Regions from separate parts of the Nocardia sp. NPDC006982 genome, predicted to be linked through region 4. Evidence: riboswitches for the same ligand, from Rfam matches in the RefSeq annotation. Region 4 holds a riboswitch; each other region holds the start of a gene.
What was found. Region 4 has a riboswitch for S-adenosylmethionine ahead of ACFYOW_RS36185 (rhodanese-like domain-containing protein). Riboswitches for the same ligand answer to the same signal wherever they lie in the genome.
Positions count from the first base shown of each region.

Region 1: another riboswitch for S-adenosylmethionine. It lies ahead of ACFYOW_RS34300 (aminotransferase class V-fold PLP-dependent enzyme); the one in region 4 lies ahead of ACFYOW_RS36185 (rhodanese-like domain-containing protein).
Region 2: another riboswitch for S-adenosylmethionine. It lies ahead of ACFYOW_RS32360 (homoserine O-acetyltransferase); the one in region 4 lies ahead of ACFYOW_RS36185 (rhodanese-like domain-containing protein).
Region 3: another riboswitch for S-adenosylmethionine. It lies ahead of ACFYOW_RS37935 (amino acid ABC transporter permease); the one in region 4 lies ahead of ACFYOW_RS36185 (rhodanese-like domain-containing protein).

Region 1 covers NZ_JBIAFV010000011.1:192,964-197,710, reverse strand. The annotation lists gene ACFYOW_RS34315 (hypothetical protein) at 1-300, opposite strand, end outside; gene ACFYOW_RS34310 (hypothetical protein) at 305-649, opposite strand; gene ACFYOW_RS34305 (YbaB/EbfC family nucleoid-associated protein) at 653-1,165, opposite strand; gene ACFYOW_RS34300 (aminotransferase class V-fold PLP-dependent enzyme) at 1,432-2,754, opposite strand; SAM riboswitch class IV at 2,801-2,914, opposite strand; gene ACFYOW_RS34295 (LysE family translocator) at 3,028-3,663, shown strand; gene ACFYOW_RS34290 (DHA2 family efflux MFS transporter permease subunit) at 3,708-4,747, opposite strand, start outside.
Region 2 covers NZ_JBIAFV010000010.1:66,997-71,743, reverse strand. The annotation lists gene ACFYOW_RS32370 (MFS transporter) at 1-931, opposite strand, end outside; gene ACFYOW_RS32365 (TetR family transcriptional regulator) at 1,064-1,807, shown strand; SAM riboswitch class IV at 1,851-1,961, shown strand; gene ACFYOW_RS32360 (homoserine O-acetyltransferase) at 2,393-3,505, shown strand; gene ACFYOW_RS32355 (TetR/AcrR family transcriptional regulator) at 3,521-4,210, opposite strand; gene ACFYOW_RS32350 (oxygenase MpaB family protein) at 4,347-4,747, shown strand, end outside.
Region 3 covers NZ_JBIAFV010000014.1:169,650-174,396, forward strand. The annotation lists gene ACFYOW_RS37925 (ABC transporter substrate-binding protein) at 1-416, opposite strand, end outside; gene ACFYOW_RS37930 (amino acid ABC transporter ATP-binding protein) at 436-1,215, opposite strand; gene ACFYOW_RS37935 (amino acid ABC transporter permease) at 1,212-2,207, opposite strand; SAM riboswitch class I at 2,217-2,310, opposite strand; gene ACFYOW_RS37940 (hypothetical protein) at 2,643-3,356, shown strand; gene ACFYOW_RS37945 (glycosyltransferase) at 3,539-4,681, opposite strand; gene ACFYOW_RS37950 (LppM family (lipo)protein) at 4,690-4,747, opposite strand, start outside.
Region 4 covers NZ_JBIAFV010000013.1:65,737-70,483, forward strand. The annotation lists gene ACFYOW_RS36170 (hypothetical protein) at 1-283, shown strand, start outside; gene ACFYOW_RS36175 (hypothetical protein) at 374-1,030, shown strand; gene ACFYOW_RS36180 (O-succinylhomoserine sulfhydrylase) at 1,152-2,366, opposite strand; gene ACFYOW_RS36185 (rhodanese-like domain-containing protein) at 2,363-2,779, opposite strand; SAM riboswitch class IV at 2,794-2,910, opposite strand; gene ACFYOW_RS36190 (hypothetical protein) at 2,976-3,431, opposite strand; gene ACFYOW_RS36195 (FAD-dependent oxidoreductase) at 3,788-4,747, shown strand, end outside.

The sequences.
Region 1 (4,747 bases), on a different contig from region 4:
AATCAGCGATGCGTAGATCCGCAGCGCCAGGGCGATATCGCGGAGCAGATCGGTGAGCGTCTCGACCGCTTGCATCGTCTTCTGTCGATAGCGCTCGATCGCGTCGTGGGTCTCGCCCTCGATATGGCCGAGTGCCTCTTGGAATTTGGTATCGATCTTGCCGGAGTACTTCTCCAGCGTATTCGCCATCGCCTCGGCCTTGTTGCCCAAACTGAACAGCTTGGTCTCATCCGCCTTCGGCCAGCGATAGACGACGACCGCCGCCACCGGCTCCAGCGCCGCTGGTATCTGCAATCCCATGCGGCTACCCCTTGCCGTTCTCGTCGAGCAGGCCGGTGATCTTCTCGACGGCCGACTCGAAGTCCCCATCGGTCGTCGTCACGGCGTCCGCGACGGCGGTGAAACGCTTCTGGACCGATCCGAGCAGGCTGATCACACCGTCGAGCATCTCGGTCGCATCCTCGACAGGGCCCAGGAAGTTCTGCAGGAAGGCCTTTCCGAATTCGTCATCGCCGATGCCGTCGCCGTCCTCGCTCAGCGCGCTGGTGAATTCCGCCACCTCGGTGGCGAATTCGGTGCCCAGCGAACCGATTTCGGTCGCGATCGAACGGAACTGCGCCGGATCGAGCCGGAAGTTGCTGTTGCCCATGACCTACCAGCCCTTCCAATGCGGGCCCTCGTCGTCCGGATCCTCGTCCAGCCGCCGAGGGAACTCCATCTGCGGCTCCGGTTCGGGCTCCGGCGGAGGCGGCGGCAGGATATTTCCGTCGGGCCGGGCGATCGCCGGCAGTTCGCCGAACGGATCCTCGGGCAGCCCGACCTCCGACACCGCCGCGAGCACCGGCGCCAGGCGCGCGTCGAGCTGCTCCTTGGCGGCCCGGGCCGCGGCCTGCGCCGCCTCGGTCATCGCCGCACCGAGCCGCTCCGGATTCGAGCGCTTGAACGCCTCCGGCGCCACCCACACATCCAGCGCAATGCCCGCCGAATTCGCCGTCACCCGAACCAGCTGATCCTGGGACCAGCCCTGCACTGTCAGGTTGGCCAGCTCGGTCTTCGCCGCGCCGAACTGCTCTAGCTGCCGCTCGTAGACATCGGTCATCTGGTCGATTCGGCCGCGCATCCCGTCCGTCCAGGACTGGAGCGTGTCCCGCTCTGCCGAATTCATTCAGCCGCCTTTCCGTACCCCCGCCCCGGCCGGACGAGTGCCATCACTTTTCTAGACGCAAGGGATGGAGCGGCGGTTCCGCGGTACCGCAAATTGTTTGGTGAATTCTTCAGAGCGAATTCTGCACGCCGGCGGATCATGCCGACCTGGCCGAATCCGCCGCCCAGGCTCCGCGCACGTTCGTCCGCTGGCCATAAGTTCATCCGGTCCTCGGACCGCGTCAGCCCAATGCCGGGCGGCAGCTACGACCGAGCCGACGGCTCGGATCAGCCGATCGAGCAGGGCGCGGCGCCATCGTTGGTTTCGGGGTGGGCGAAGGGGCGGGTCTCCGGTGTCGGGTTCCAAAGTCCGTCAGTACTGGCGTAATTCCACGACGCACCCTTGTCGACGAGAGTAGCGATGGCCTCGACCAGCCGATCCACATCGGCGGAGCTGGTGCCGAGGCCGATGCTGGCACGCAGCGCACCGTCCAGGCCGAGACGCTCGAGCAGCGGGTGCGCGCAGAAGCGCCCGTCGCGTATGCCGATGCCGTGTTCGGCGGAGAGATAGGCCGCGACGTGTCCGGGGACGAATCCGTCCAGGGTGAAGGCGACAATGCCGACGGTGTCGGGGCTGTCGTCCCAGATGCGCAGCAGGTTGACCCCCGCAATCGCGGACAGCCCGGCACGCAGGCGATCGGCGAGCCTTCGCTCATGCGCGGCAAGGGTTTTCGGATCGATCGCGCACAGCGCATCACATGCGGCGGCGAGCGCGGCCGCGCCCAGGACATTCGGCGAACCGGCCTCGTGACGCTGCGGTGCCGATGCCCATTCCGTGCTGGTAGTGGTGACCTCGCGGACCGCCCCGCCGCCCGCCAGATAAGGTTCGGCGGCATCGAGCCAATCCCGGCGTCCGACAAGCACTCCCGCGCCGAACGGTGCGTAGAGCTTGTGACCGGAAAAGGCGAGGTAGTCGATTCCGGTGGCGCGCAGGCTGATTCGACGATGCGGTGCCAGCTGCGCGGCATCGACCAGGATGCGCGCACCGCACTGGTGCGCGATGGTGGCCAGGCGCTCGAGCGGCAGCACCTCACCGGTCACATTGGACGCGCCGGTGACCGCGAGCAATGCCGCCGGCTTACTGCACAATTCGGCGATCAGCTGGCGGATCGTCTCCTCGACGGTCGCCGCGGCCTTGACGACGCGACGACCGTGCCGGGTCCAGGGCAGGAGGTTCGCATGATGTTCGATATCCAGCACCACGGTGTCGCCGGGCACACAGGCGGCGAGCAGATTCAGCGAATCGGTGGTGTTGCGGGTGAACACCACGACTTGGCCGTCGGCGGCGTCGAGGAAGCGGGTGACCGAACCGCGTGCGGCCTCGTAGCACTCGGTGGAGATCCGCGAGGCGTAACCGGCGCCGCGGTGCACGCTCGCGTAGAACGGCAGCAGCTGCTGCACGCGGTCGGTGACCTGCGCCAATGCCGGTGCGCTAGCGGCGTAGTCGAAGTTCGCGTAGGTGGTCGTTCCGCCCTGTACCAGCGGCACTCGGAGATCGTCGCCGGAGACCCGGGCGAGGGCGGCACAGCTCTGATCGATTACAGCGGTCATCACAAAATCCCATCGGCTATGGGACCCGAAATCTGGTGATCATCCGAGTCCGCGCTTGCCGCACCCGGTCGGGCTGCGGCCCGGTCGTCACCCGGAGCACCCCACCGCGGAGGAGGGTTGCCGACCAGCTAGCCGGGGCTTGACGCTGGCACTCATGACCTGAACCGAGATTGGCAGATACCGCACCGCCCTGTCAACCGGTCCATTGCTGCATACACATGCAGTCGAATAAATAACCTTGCAATGCCGAGTGATGTGCGATCTGATCGAGAGGTGACGCTTTCCCTGCTGCTCAGCTTCATCGGCCTGTGCATTCTGCTGTCGATCACGCCCGGCCCGGATTCGTTCCTGGTGCTGCGCTTCTCGATCGTGGACGCGCGACCCGGTATTGCCGCGGCGATCGGCTCGGCATTGGGCGGGATCGTGTGGGCGGTGGTGGTCGCGGCAGGGGTGGCCGCCCTGCTGGAACAGTCCGCGACGGCCTACCGAACGCTCAAGGTCATCGGCGGAATCTACTTGGTGTACTTGGGAATTCGCGCACTGATCGATCACCGCAAGCAGCGCAGGGCGGGCACCGCCGCGGCGTCCGGACAGTCGGCCGCGGAGGCCCCCGCCTCGATCCGCTCGGCATTCGCCGCAGGCCTGGTGTCGTGCATGTTCAACCCGAAGGTCGGGCTGTTCTACCTGGCGGTACTGCCGCAATTCCTCACCGATGTCACATTTCTGAACACCCTCGCCCTTGGCGCCATCGAATGCTCCATTGCCGCCGTCGAGATGATCCTGCTCGCCGTGCTGGCGTCACGAGCGGTTGCCATGTTGCGCCGACCACAGGTTCGCGATCGGCTCGAACAGATCAGCGCGGCCATACTCGCAGCGCTCGGCATCGGCACGGCCGCTTCCGCCGCGTAATCCGGCATGCGCCTGGCCGGTCGCCACCGACCAGGCGCACAGCGTCACGGATTCGGCTGAATCTCTTTGCGCCACAGCAATAGTGATGCGATCAACGAGATGACCGACGCGGCCGTGAGCCACCAGAACGCGTGCCGGAACCCGGCATCCACCGACAATCCCGCAGCGGCCGCGCGATACAGCACCACCGCGAGCAGTGCCGCTCCGATCGACCCGCCGACCCGCTGCAGAATATTCACGAACGATGCCGCATCCGGCAGCTGATCGGGCCGCGCCGCGGCGTAGGCCGCAGCGATGATCGGCACCCCGGTCAATCCGGTCGCCACACCGCGGATCAACAGAAGTACCTGCACGACAACGGGATTCATCGACGCATCGCCGAACGCGAACGGCACCGTGACTGCGGCCGTCACCGCACTGCCGACCACCGCGACCACTCCCCCGCCGTACCGATCGGTCAAGCGCCCGCCGACGGGCAGCGCGATGATGCCACCGATCCCGAAGGACATGAGCAGCAAACCCGTCGCGATGAGACCGTCGCGATGCAGCACTTGAAAGTACAACGGCAGCAACAGCATTGCCCCGAACAGCGACGCACCGGCGAAGAAGTTCGCCACATTCGCCGTCGCGAATACCGGATGCCGGAACATTCCGACATCGAGCAGACTTCCGCCGCCACCGCGCACCGACCGCACCACGAACAGGCCGAGCGCCAACACCCCGACCACTACCGACACCCAGACCGTCGGCGCGGAAACGCTACCGCGACTGCCGAATTCACCCAGCCCATAGACCAGCGCCGACAGCCCGACCGCGATCAATGCGAATCCGGTGGCATCGAATCGACCGCCGTTGCCCGACGCCTGCGCCCGCGGTAACAGCCGACGCCCCAGGACGAACGCCACCAGCCCGAACGGGATATTGATCAGGAACAACCACTCCCAATCCAGGTTCGCCAGCATGACGCCGCCGATGGTCGGTCCGATCGCGGGCGCGGTGACCACCGCGATGCCGACGACACTCATTACCCGGCCCAACCGATGCGGACCCGCGACCTGCCCGAGCAGCGTCTGCCCGGCGGGCA
Region 2 (4,747 bases), on a different contig from region 4:
CCTTCAGCGACGAGTAGCCGAGGGTGATCTGGAAGTAGTAGCTCAGGAACAGGAACATCGCGAACATCGCGATCGGGATCAGCAACGCGGCCAGGAAGGCGCCACCGCGGTTGATCTCACCCGGAATATGCAGCGGCAGTAGCGGATTCGACGAGCGACGCTCGATGGCGACGAAGGCGATCAGCAGAGCGACGCCGATGACGAGCAGCCCGAGGGTGCTGCCGGCCAGCCAGCCGTCCTCGGCGGCGCGGCTGAATCCGTACACGATGGCGATCAGACCGAGCGTCACGGTGACGGCGCCGGGCACGTCATAGCCGGCGGTGCGCGGTGTCGGCACATCCTTCACCACGAAAGCCAGGGCGCCGAGCAGCGCGAGCAGTGCGATCGGGGTATTCACCAGCAGGCACCAGCGCCAGGAGGCGTATTCGGTCAGCGCGCCACCCGCGATCAGGCCGAGTGCCGCACCACCCGCGGAGATACCGGCGAAGACGCCGAACGCGGTCGCGCGCTCCTTGGCCTCGGTGAAGGTCACCGAGAGCAGTGACAGTGCCGCGGGCGCGAGCAGCGCCGCGAACGCACCCTGCAGTGCCCGTCCGGCGAACAGCTCCGCACCGTTCTGCGCCAGACCCGCCACCGCGGACGCACCGGCGAAGCCGACCAGGCCGACGATGAAGATCCGACGCCGCCCGACGTAGTCGGCCAGCCGTCCGCCGAGCAGCAGCAGACCGCCGAAAATCAGCGTGTAGGCGGTCAGCATCCACTGCCGATTGCCGTCGCTGATGTCGAGATCCTGCTGGGCGAAGGGCAGCGAGATGGTCACGATGGTGGCGTCGAGAACCACCATGAGCTGGGCCAATGCGATCACCCCCAAGGCCCACCAGCGTGCCGAACTCGTTTGCTTCTCCAGAACTTCCACCGCAGTCTCGCTCACCTTGGTCTCCTCGTCCGACGTTCGTGCAGCCATCCTGTCATTGGCAGACATTTGTCGTCAAGAGAAAAATGTCGCACTACGACATTTGACTGTTAAGGACACAAACCGTCCCGATTGCGTTAACATGAGGCCATGCTCGAGTCATCGACGCCGATCGGCGCGAGCGCCACAGCCGAGGACGCTGTGCGCGCCCCAGCGAACCCAGGGCCCAATGCGTCCGGCGGTCCGGGGTTGCGCGAGCGCAAGAAGCAGCAGACCCGGTTGCGCATCATCGAGGTGGCGCTCGACCTGTGCGACGCACAGGGATTCGACGCGACGACGGTCGAACAGATCGCGGACCGCGCGGATGTTTCCCCGCGCACGATCAACCGGTATTTCGACAGCAAAGAGGCCATCGTCCTCGGGCCGGTCAAGGACTTCGGACTCGCGATCGCCGAATGCCTGCGCGGACTCCCGGTCACTGGCAATGAGCTGCAATCGCTGCGCGAGGCCTTCCTGCTGGTCGTCGACCAAGCCGCGGTGAATGTCGAGGGACCGCTGTCGTTCCGGCGCTTCCAGCAGATGCAGCGGATCCTGCGCAGCAGTCCGACGGTCAGTGCGCAGAGCATGGAACTGGCCGACGATAAGAACGCCGCGATCGCCGACGTGATCGCCGAGCGACTCGGCACCCAGCCCGACGCGCTACCGGTACGACTGGTCGTCGGCGCCTGGCAGCTGATCGGCCACCTCAGCATGGAGTGCCAGAACTCGATCTTCGACGAGGAAGACACCGCCGCGGCCGCCGCGGAGGCCCGCACCGGATTCACCACGTCGTTCGACGAGTTCATGCGTGTATGCACCGGGCAGCCCGCGACCGAACCGGCGGACAACCGGTAACGGATTTCAATCGCCGACCGCGCGCCGGTTACCATGTCCGTCAGGTCATGAGTGCCAGCGCGAAGCCCCGGCTTGCTGGACGGCAACCCTCCAGCAGCGGTGGGGTGCTCCGGGTGATGACCGGGCTCTCGATGGTCGAGAGCAAGCGCGCACTTCAGGAGGTATTTCCGATGAGTTGTTGTCCGTTACCCAGATCCCGATAAGACCTGCTGGCGAACAACCCTTTGGAGCACGACATGAGTGACCCCATCGCGTCCGCGGCCGCACTCCCGGTCTACCGGACCACGGCCCGGTTCAGTCGGGTAGCTAACATCGAGGATGTGCGTCCCCTCGTGATTCCCCCGGCATCGGCGACGCACTGTCCGCGGCGGGCTGTTTTCACGGCGGCGACGACGTGAGCGAGCGTAAGCGAGTGAACCAAAAACACAGCCGAGCATCGCTCGGTCATGGCGGAGCCGAGCGCCAGCGAGGCGGAGTCATGAGCGAGCGAACCATCGACACAGCACCCTCGGTCGCGACGGAGCCGAGCGCCGGCGAGGCGGAGTCGTGACCGTGACCGACCCCAGTACCGCGCGTTCGTCCGCGGTGGCCCTGCCACCGCCGGACGGGAGGCTCGGCATCATTGCCATCGGGGACGTGCGGCTGGAGACCGGCGCGGTCATCCCGGACGTTCATCTGGCCGTCCAGCGCTGGGGTGAGCTCTCCCCCGCACTGGACAACGTGGTGCTCGTCGAGCACGCGCTGACCGGCGATTCGCATGTCGTCGGGGTGCCCGACGATATCCATCCGCTGCCCGGCTGGTGGGACGGCATGGTCGGGCCGGGCGCACCGGTGGATACCGACGAATGGTGCGTCATCGCGACGAATGTGCTCGGCGGCTGCAAGGGCAGCACCGGCCCCTCGACGCTGGCACCGGACGGAAAGCCTTGGGGTGCAAGGTTTCCGGAGATATCTATCCGCGATCAGGTGACCGCGGAAGCGGCGCTGCTCGATCTGCTCGGCATCGAACGCCTGGCCGCCGTCGTCGGCGGTTCGATGGGCGGCATGCGGGTGCTGGAGTGGATGGTCGGCGCGCCGGAGCGGGTCGTATCCGCACTGGTACTTGCCGTCGGCGCACGCGCCACCGCCGACCAGATCGGCACGCAGACAACGCAAATCGCCGCCATCAAGGCCGATCCGGACTGGCAGGGCGGCGACTACCACGACACCGATCGCGCCCCGACGACCGGCATGGGCATCGCCCGCCGCATCGCACACCTGACCTACCGCACCGAGGGCGAACTCGATCACCGCTTCGAGAACAATGCGCAGGGCGACGAGGATCCGCGCAACGGCGGCCGCTACGCGGTACAGAGCTATCTGGACCACCAGGCCGAAAAGCTTTGCAGCCGTTTCGATCCCGCCACCTACGTGCTGCTGACCGAGGCGATGAACCGGCACGATATCGGCCGCGGGCGCGGCGGCATCGCGGCCGCCCTCGCCGCCACCCCGGTACCGTGCGTGGTCGGCGGCGTCGACTCGGATCGCTTGTACCCGTTGCGAACTCAACAGGAACTGGCCGACGGACTGCCGGGCTGCGAGGGCCTGGAGATCGTGCACTCCCGCGACGGCCACGACGGCTTCCTCACCGAAGCCGCCGCCGTATCCAAGCTGCTGACCGAGACAATGCGGTTGGCGCGAGTCGGTCGCAACGGCTGAAAGTTCGGCGTCCCATCATTCGGTTGACTGTGCGGCGGGGGCTCCGACGAGCAGTTGGACGATGGAGTGGACGAAGCCTTCCAATCGCTCGCGCGGATACTCGTCCGGCGCGCTGACCGCGAGCCTGCCGAGCATCTCGGCGACGCTCAACACCGAGTTGGTAAGTAGTGCGGAATCCATTCCCGCCCAACGAGGATCGAGTGCGATGCCCATACTGACCAGGGATTCGGCCTGGGTGAAGATACCGGTGCGGGAATCGGCTAGTGCCGCACGGTATTCGTCGGGGGCGCTGCCGGGAGTGGCGAGGATCAGGCGCCAGCGCGTCGGATTCTCCAGTGCGACACCGACGAACGCTTCGACCGTAGCCGAGGCCGCAGTCACCGGATCGGTACCGAGCAGATCGGTGGGCAGGGTCGCGGCGACCTGCTCGAGACCGCGTTCGCGTTCGCGTTCCAGCAGTGCCGCAACGAGTTCCGCGCGAGTCTTGAACACGGTGTACAGCACCGGTTTCCCGACGCCCGCCTCCTGCGCGACCGCCTCCATGCTCAGCTGGTGCAACTCCACCCTGCTCAACACCGCGTAGGCGGCGTCGAGCAGTTGGACGCGGCGCTCCTCGGGAGGTAGGCGTGGCGCGTATCGCCGTCGCGGCCGGTCCGGCGCGGTGCGCGATTCCGTCACTGTCGATTCACCTCCATTCGCGTCCATCCTGTCAGCATCGGCCTCCGGTTATGGAATCCATCCGAGAACAAATGCTACGCGACCGTTGTATTGCCTGGCGACAATTGCTACGGTTGCGTTGTATTCGCCGATCCAGGAGGGCGAGCAGGCAAAGGAGCAGCAGATGTCCTTCGATCCGACCACCCTTCGCCGGGACGACTACGGGTTCTTCGGCCCAGATTCGCCCAGCTGGAAGATCTGGACCGCGCCGACCGCCGTGATCGGCTTCCAGCGCGCGGTGGTACTCGAGCACTTCGACCCGTTCCTGACCGCGGCCGTCGCCGATTCGCAGGGCATCTACTCCGACCCGCGCAGCCGGCTGGACCACACCTTCGCCTACTTCCTGCTCGTCGCGATCGCCGACGGCCGCACAGCCATCGAGGCCTCGGAACATCTGATGCAGGTGCACGCGCCGATGACCGGCATCGAACCGATCAGCGGCAGGCGCTACAGCGCGAACAGTCCGGACACCCAACTGTGGATCCACATCACAGGCTGGCATTCGGTGCTCAAGGCGTACGAGGT
Region 3 (4,747 bases), on a different contig from region 4:
ATGAAGACATCGGCCTCGCCCGAGTCGACCCGCACGAAGTTCTGTGACCAATCGGCCACCTGCGCAACGAGTTTCAACCCGAGGATGTCCGCGATGAGCGAGGCGAAATCGATCTCGGACCCGACGATGGTCTTATCGTCGGTGGCGTAGAACCGCAATGGCGGTGCGGCACCGCCGGATCCGGTGACGACCAGTGTGCCGCGATCGCGAATGGCCTGCGGCAGTTCGGCGGCAATGGCATCGACCTTGGGGGCGTGGATCCGGCCGGACTGGCCGGGGGAGAGGTCGAAGGTGATCGAACCGGCGGGCTGCGCGGAGTTTTCCGCGTCCGGATCGGTGCCGCAGCCGGTGGCCAGCAAGGCGACCGTGGCGGCCAGGCCGACCAGGGCAGAGAGCTTCATCGAATACCTGTTCATCGGGGAGCGCGCACCGCGCTCAGCGGACTCGGGACAGAAATGCGCGGGTGCGCGGGTGTTGCGGGTTGTCGAGTACTGCGGCGGGCGGACCTTGTTCGACGATCACGCCGCCGTCGAGGAATACGACGGTGTCGGCGACCTCACGGGCGAAACCGATTTCGTGGGTGACGATCACCAGCGCGGTCCCGCCGTCGGCGAGGTCGCGGATCACATCGAGGACTTCGCCGACGAGCTCCGGATCCAGCGCGGAGGTGGGTTCGTCGAAGAGGATCACCGGCGGTCGCAGCGCCAATGCCCGCGCGATGGCCACGCGCTGCTGTTGTCCGCCGGACAGCCGCCGCGGATAGGCGTCGGTCAGGTCGCCGATGCCGACCCGCTCGAGCAAATCCCGTGCCTCGGACTCGATTTCCGCACGCGGGCGACCCTGCGCGGAAATCGGTGCGAGCGTGACATTGTCGAGCACCGTCAGATGCGGGAAGAGATTGAACTGCTGGAAGACGAAGCCGATATGCGAGCGCTGTTTTCGCACTTCGCGGTCCGGCAGCGCATGCAACTTATTGCGGCGCAGCCGATATCCGATCAGTTCGCCGTCGATGTGCACGGTGCCCGCATCCAGCGACTCCAGATGGTTGACCACCCGCAGCAGCGTCGACTTGCCGGATCCGGACGGTCCGATCACGGCGACCACTTCACCGGCCCGCACGGTCAGATCGATGCCGGCAAGGACCTCGGTGCTGCCGTAGGACTTACGCACACCGCGCACCTGTACCGCAGGGGCCTGGGCCACCGGCGCGCTCATCGAGTCGCTCCGCGCGGTGCGGCGGAACCGATTTCGGCGATTTCGCGCAGCCCGCGCCAGACCTTCTGCACCGGTGTCGGTGGGGGCGTGCGGTGCGTGCCCTTGGCGTAGTGGCGTTCGATATAGAACTGCACCACCGACAGAATCGTGGTCAGCACGATGTACCAGACGGTGGCCACCATGAGCAGTGGCACCACCCGGCCGTTGCGGCCGTAGATCACCTGGACCTGGTAGAAGAGTTCCGCGATCGCCATGACCGAGACGATCGAGGTGCCCTTGAACAGGCTGATCACCTCATTGGTCGCATTCGGCAGAATCGAGCGCATGGCCTGCGGGACGATGACCGTGCGGAACTGGCGGACCGGTGGAATACCGAGTGCCGCAGCTGCTTCCAGCTGCCCCGGATCGACCGAAATGTATCCGGCCCGGATGATCTCGGCCGCATACGCCGCCTGATGCAACGCGAGGCCGATGACCGCCGCGGTGAAACCGCTGATCACCCCGTTCACCTCGAAGGTGAGAAAGGAAGGGCCGAACGGGATTCCGAGCGAAAGCGTGTGGTAGAGGTAGGCGATGTTGAACCAGAACAGCAGTTGCACGATCAGCGGAATCGAGCGGAACGCCCAGATGTAGACCCACGAGATCACCCGCAGCACCGGATTGTTCGACAGGCGGGCGATCGCCAATGCCGTACCGATCAGAAAGCCTAGCGCCGTACCCCACAGGGTCAGCTCCAAGGTGACCTTCAGCGCCGACAGCACCGATTTCGCGGTGAAGTACTTGGCGAACGTCGACCAATCCCAGCCCGGATTGGTGGCCAGTCCGTGGACGAACTGTGCGAGCAGCACGAGCGCGACGGCGCTGACGACCCAGCGCCACGGATGCCAGGATTTGGCGATCGCCGGTGCGTCGGTACTGCTTACGGTGGCGGTGGGTGCAGCCGGTATCGGGACATCCGATACCGGAGTATCGGATGCGACGGATGCGCTCATATTTCGGTTCCTCCATCGTTCCCGGCGGAAGCACCCGCACCCGGTGACCGGGGGGTTGCTGCGACGTCGACGAGCCAGGTCTCTCGGTCGCTCTGGATGGTGTGTCCGACGCCGAGCACGGGTCGGTCAATGGGTCTAGCCGAAATATCATGCGAAGCAGGCGAAGTCCGGCACAAGGGTACGAATCAGCGTGAGCGCAGACCTTGCTTGCATGGTCGTGAGCAGTCACTATTGGTCCGGTCGCGCATTGGATCGCGGCATTTCGGAGCAAGTTTTCCGCGTGCTCTTCGTCCGGATTGCCCGCCTGGGCAGCGCCGCGGCGGTCCATCGGGACGCGCGGCGCGAACGTGTCGACCGCCAAAATAAACGCGGTTGCGAAGGTTTGCCGGAGTACTCTCGGACCTCGATTCGTGCCCGACGATGAGGAGGTCCGCCGTGACCCTGCTGCGCCGTCTGACCACGCTAGCCACCATCGCGACCGGTACGGCCGCGCTGACTCTCGCCGCCCCCGGCATCGCCGCCGCGGGTCCGGCGGCGATGCCCGCCCCCGCCGTTCCGGCCGCGACCGCACCGTCCACCCCGACCGCACCAGGTGATCTGTTCGCCGGTTACCGAGCCGTCGTGGACGCGCTGCGCACCTTCGACATCGACCCGTTCCTGTACCCGGCGCTCGCGCCGTTCTGCTCCGACACCGGCAGCCTCGGTCTGGTGCCCGCGGTTGCGGGCGCAGTCCCCGGGCCGTGGCCCAAAACCACGGTGGCCATTCCGGGACTCGACCCGAGCGCCGTCAAGGCGGGCCAGGTCATGTTCACCTTCGTCCCCTACGGCCTCGGCCCGGACAGCACGAATGCTTCAGGCATGAACGTCGCCTGGGTCAACCTGGCCAATGGCCGCAGCGGCATCACCGCCATGGGATCGATCTCCGATGTGGTCCGCACGATGGTGCCCGCCGAAACCCCGACCGAGATAAGGCCACTGGCCGAACGCGCCATCCAAGACTTCTTCGCCGTATTCCCGGTCGGCGGTGTGCGCGCGGTTCCCGTCGACACCGGATCCGGCACCGTACTCGCCGCCGTCTTCGGCACCGTGGACCACGGCACCAAGTCCTGCTTCTTCGTCCCGACCATAGGACTCACCACAGTGCGCTGATCCACGGGCCCTGGCCGAGACAGGCTCGGGGCCCGTGGACAGATCCCGGCCCCGCGGAATCGACTGCGGTCGCCGGCGCAGCCCGCCCCATCCCTGAGAGTCCTGAGGACCGATCAAGATCAGGTGGCACTGGCGGCTGGGTCTTCTCGGGCGATGCCGCCACGGATCCCACCTGATCTTGATCAGCGGGTCAAGGGGCGGGACTTCCAGGTCAACGCGCCGGTGCGGTGGGCGCGGCGGGAGCGGGTCCAGAGGCGGAGGTAGGCGTCGATGGAGATCGGATGTGCCAGGGCAGCAAGGGCGTCGGTGCGGGTCGTGGCGCCGCGTTCCAGTGAGCGCGCGAGCAGGCGGCTGGCGACCGCGGCGCCGTAGCCGATGAGACCGGCGGTGCGTATGGAGCCCTGGCCGCCGATCGCGGCCAGTGGGGGCGCCCAGTAGGCCAGTGTCGCAACGGCTCCCACCGCCGCGCCGCCGATTGTCGTGCCGCCGTAGGCGGACCACAGCCAACGGTTGTAACCGGTCTCCAGTTCGGCTGCGCCACGGTACATTCGGGTGCTCGCCGCTCGGCCTGCCGCGACCAGCGCGGTCCGGCGACCCGAGCGACGCAGCGCGCGAGCGATATCCAGGTCCTCGGTCGGGCTCGCGGCGACCGCGGCATGCCCGCCGATGGCGTGGTAGGCGGTGGCGTCGAACACCAGGAACTGGCCGCAGGCCACGGCTGTCGAGGGGCGCAGGCTGCGATTGGCGGCCGCGATCGGCAGGCTCGTCGCCCACGACCAGCACAGCAGCGGCTGCACCAGCGCCTCGGCCAGCGATTCGGTCACCTGGTACGGCCACGGTGACAACAATGCGGCTCGGCTGCGGCGCAATTCGGCGGTCGCCGCGGCGACCGCATTCGGTGCCAGTCGTACATCGGCATCGAGAAAGATCAGCACCGTGGCATCGGCCAACTCGGCCAGTCGCGCGCAGGCCGCGGCCTTTCCGGTCCATCCGGGTGCGGGTTCGGTCTCGGAGCGGAACACCGTGAAGCGCGAATCGTCCGCAATCGCGTCGAGCGCGGCCGCTTCGGTCCCGTCCGACGACGCGTCGTCGAGAATCAGCACCCGCAGTCGCGGCACACCCACCTGGCCACGGAGATCATTGATCAGCTCGGGCAGTCGCTGTGCCTCATCGCGTGCCGGGATACACACCGACACCGGCTCGATCACGGTATTCGGTCCGGCCGAGAGCCTGCGCACCGTCACGCGGTTGAACAACGCTGTCCCGCAACCGAACAGCGCGATACCCGCGCCCGTCCACGCGGCGATCGCCGCGCCCGCGCGCAGGGTTCGCGTCAGCGGCGGGTCAGCGAACGCCACAGATTGCTCGGTGAGAAGTTGGTTTCCGGTGCA
Region 4 (4,747 bases):
GCGGGTGAGCAGCGCCGCCAGACGCAACGCCCATTACGCCATCGTTGTCGTCGACCGACTGGTCCAGCGCGTATACGCGATCGATCCGGACGGTTGGCAACCGGATTCCACCGGAACACGGTGGGAGTTCCGGGCACTCGGTTCCGAACCGCTATCGCAGATCCACGTAGACCGTGCGTACCGGAAGGGCCACCTACCGGTCCGATTGGGCGACCCCTATCCCGCCCGGCTGGATCGCGCGTGCGTCCCCAGTTACTTCTCGGATGGGCACGATGGCGACTGACGCGCCTACATCTATGCCATCCCCCGCTTCGAGCTGATCGAGGCCTCTGCCGACTTCTTCGGTGTCGAACCCAATAGAAAAGGACATTTCGTGATCGAAACCTCGCGCATCGCGGCGATCGGTATCGCATGCGTTGCGGCAATCGCGCCGGTAACCGCCCACGCGGAAGCATCCGCCGAACATGACATCGAGTACCAGGTCACCTCGGTGGAACGTGTTGTGACAACCACGCTATCTGGAGGGACCTTCGTACTCGACCACGATCACAGCTCGTTCACCATTCGCGATGAGAGCGGCGCACCCGTGCTGGTCGTGCCAACGCGAATCACCGTGGGCGACAAGGTGCTCACCGTCGACTCCGCACTCAGCAAAGACGCGAAGGAGCTGAGGTTGACGCCCGGTGAGCTGCGACCCGCTGCCGCGCCGGTCGCATCGCCCGTCGAGAACCAGGCTGCGATGGCGGAGTTCTCGACCCGATTGGGGCTCGCCGCCACGCTCGGCACATTCGTCGGCACCGTGATCGGTCTGGTCGTCGGGGGCGTTACCGGATGCATTGTGGGTTTGCCGCTGTTCGCGGTGGGCTGCATACCTGCCGCGATCGCCGGTGCGGGGATCGGCGGCGTTCTGGGGACAATTGTCGCCGGGGGGCCGGTCCTGATGCTTTCGGCCGTGGAGCTGATCGACACGCTCAACGCGCCCGAGGGGACGACTAAATGGGCGCAGAACTCTCTGAAACCTGCGAATTAGGTGATCAGCAATGCGGCGCGATAGAGCGCGCCGCATCCCCGATGGCGGCGGCCGTCGCCGGAAACCAGCCACCAGCCAGCCGACTCCACACCGGCGTTACCGACAGCACAGCCTCATACATCTAGCTGAGCGCATGGTCCAGATCGCTCAGCAAATCCTCGACATCCTCCAGTCCAACCGAGATGCGGACGACACCATCGGACAGGCCGATGGTGGCGCGGCCTTCGGGGCCCATGGCGCGGTGGGTTGTGGTGGCGGGGTGGGTGATGAGGGTTTTGGAATCGCCGAGGTTGTTGGAGATATCGATGATGCGCAGGCGGTTGAGGACCTCGAAGGCGCGCTTCTTGGCCTCGGCCTCCGGCGCGTTCAGTTCGAAGGTGACCACGGTGCCGCCGCCGCTCATCTGGCTGGTCGCCAGGTCGTACTGCGGATGCGAGTCCAGGTACGGGTAGCGCACCCACGAGACGGATTTGTTGCCCTCGAGGAAGCGGGCGATGCGCAGTGCGGATTCGGTCGAGTGACGCACGCGCAGCGGCATCGTCTCCAAACCCTTGAGCAGGGTCCATGCGTTGAACGGGCTCAGCGCCGGACCGGTATGGCGCATAAGGTTTTTCACCGGACCGTCGATGTAGTCCTGGGCGCCGAGGATCGCACCACCGAGCACCCGGCCCTGACCATCGATGTGTTTGGTGCCCGAATACACCAGCACATCCGCACCGAGTTCGAAACCGCGCTGCAGCAGTGGCGTGGCGAAGACGTTGTCCAGCACCACTTTCGCGCCTGCGGCATGCGCGAGTTCGGTCACCCGGCGCACGTCGACCAGGGTCTGCATCGGATTGGCCGGTGTCTCGAAGAACACGGCCTGGGTCGGCACCGAAAGCGCCTGCTCCCACTGATCCAGATCATCGCCGTCGACGAAGACCGTCTCCACACCCCAGCGCGGCAGAATCTCGTTGCACACCACGAAGCACGAGCCGAACAGGCTGCGCGCGGCCACAAGTCGATCGCCCGAGCCCAAAAGCGCACCTAGCGCGGTGAATACGGCCGACATGCCGCTCGCGGTAGCGAAACATGCTTCGGCGCCGTCGATCAGACGCAGGCGCTCCTCGAACATGGCGACCGTCGGGTTGCCGTAGCGGGAGTAGACGAAATGCTCGATATCGCCGGTGAACGCCGCCTCGGCCGCCTCGGCGCTCTCATAGACGAAACCGGAGGACAGGTACAGCGCCTCAGCGGTCTCCTCGAATCCCGAGCGGCGCAGGCCACCTCGCACGCCGAGCGTCGCGGGACCGACACCCTCGGGCAGTGGCTTGTCGAACGAACCGCCGGTGATCATGACTGCCGCCAGGGCAGGCCGATGGCGCGCCAGCCGGAGCCGCCGCGATGTCCGAGCTCATCGATCGGGCCTTCGAAGCCCTCCAGCACATTGAACGACGGGGCGATGCCGGCCCCGGTCGCGGCGACCGCCGCACCGATGGAACGCTGTCCGGAGCGACAGAGGAAGACGACGGGCGCAGCCGGATCGCGACCCTCCAGCGCCTTGGTCAGCTGCTCGACGAACTCACCGTTGCGGGCGCCGTTGCTGTCGACCCATTCGATCAGCACCGTCGGCCGTTCGATCGAGGTCGTATCCGGCACACCGACGAAACGCCATTCGGCCTCGGTGCGCACGTCTACCAAGACAGCTTCGGGATTGTCCTGCAACAACTCCCACGCCTGCTGTGGGGTGATGTCACCGGCATATGTCATGCGATCCTCCTGTGAATCCACGCTTGCCGCACCTGGGTTTCGGTGCGCGGCCAGGTCGTCACCCGGAGCACCCCACCGCGGAGGAGGGTTGCCGACCAGCCAGCCGGGGCTTGGCGCTGGTACTCATGACCCGAAAATGAGATTGCCTGGGCAGGGGCCGCCATGTCAAACCCCAGTTCGCACCGCGCAGAAGGAATCAACCGCAGACGATCCATCGGTCTTGGGAGCGGGTCAGATTCCAGGTTGCCGGGGTCTCCCGGCCCTCGACCGCGATGGTCACCGTCGCCTTGGCTTTATCGCCGTCGACCATCGCATTCTCAATCTTGGTGACCTTGATCGACTTTCCGGCCGCGGCCCCGCCGAATTGACCGGCGAGCGGCGTCTTGCTCTCGTCGAAGCCCTGACAGGCCACGCCCGGCGGCGGCGTGTTGTCGGTGGTGGCGCGGGCCTCTGCGTAGCGCTGCACCGCGGCCGCGATCTTGTCCGATTCTGTGACATTTTTCTCAGCGGGCGAAAGCACCGCACCGAGCACGATCGCGACCAGCACGACAGCGGCGAAGACGGCCGCCGCGATGAACGGCGCGATGGAGCGACGATCGGTCTGATCGACCTCGATTACGGGTTCTTCATCGGTGCCCTGCTGCTCTGTCATGGGTCGATCATCCCTGGTGGACGGCGGTATCCGGCATTCGGCCCCGGAACCTGCGCCGCGCGGATTTGATAGATGTGCGCAGAGCGGGTAGTCACGGTAGGTGGGCCGGGGGCAGCAAACACCCGGTGTACGCACCGCCGCAGGGTGCGCGCTGTGCCACCGATAGAATCGCGAGACTGCGGCGTGGCTGTCATAGCCGAGATGGCCGCCTGTTCGCATCAGCAGATGCGACCGAGAGGGTGCGTCAAGTTAGCCTAAGCTAAGACTGACGCCGTCAATTGTTTCGACCATAAGGGTGCGCGTAAAAGATGACCGAACAGAGTGCTGAGTCGACTAGCGGTGTGCGCGGGCCCTCCGTGGTTACGCAAGCTGCCTCCTCCGGGCCTGACGCGCACACCGCGGGGTCTCGCCCGCTTCGCATCGCGATCGTGGGCGCGGGCCCGGCCGGAATCTACGCCGCCGACGCGTTGATGAAGTCCGATGCCGAGGTGAGCATCGACCTGTACGAGCGCATGCCCGCGCCGTTCGGGTTGATCCGCTACGGCGTCGCGCCGGACCATCCGCGCATCAAGGGCATCATCACCGCCCTGCACAAGGTGCTGGACAAACCGCAGGTCCGCCTGCTCGGCAATATCGACTACGGCACCGACATCACCCTCGACGATCTGCGCACGTTCTATGACGCGGTGATCTTCTCCACCGGCGCCAACGCCGACCGCGCGCTGCCCATCCCCGGCATCGACCTGGACGGCAGCTACGGCGCCGCGGACTTCGTGTCCTGGTACGACGGGCATCCGGACGTGCCGCGCACCTGGCCGCTGGAGGCGGAGAAGGTCGCGGTCCTCGGTGTCGGCAATGTCGCACTCGACGTGGCGCGCGTGCTGGCCAAGACCGGCGACGAACTGCTGCCGACCGAGATCCCGCCGAACGTCTACAACGGACTGCAGGCCAATAAGGCCGTCGAGGTGCACGTCTTCGGCCGCCGCGGCCCGGCGCAGGCCAAGTTCACCCCGCTCGAGCTGCGCGAACTCGACCATTCCCCGACCATCGAGGTCATCGTCGATCCCGAGGACATCGACTACGACGAGGGCTCCGAGGCCGCGCGCAGGCACTCCAAGCAGGTCGACATGATCGCCAACACCCTCGAGCAGTGGGCCATCCGCGATGTCGGTAACCGCCCGCACAAGCTGTTCCTGCACTTCTTCGAGTCCCCGGCCGAGATCCTCGGCGAGGACGGCAAGGTCGCCGGCCTGCGCACCGAGCGCACCCAGCTCGACGGCACCGGCAATGTCAAGGGCACCGGCGTGTTCAAGGAC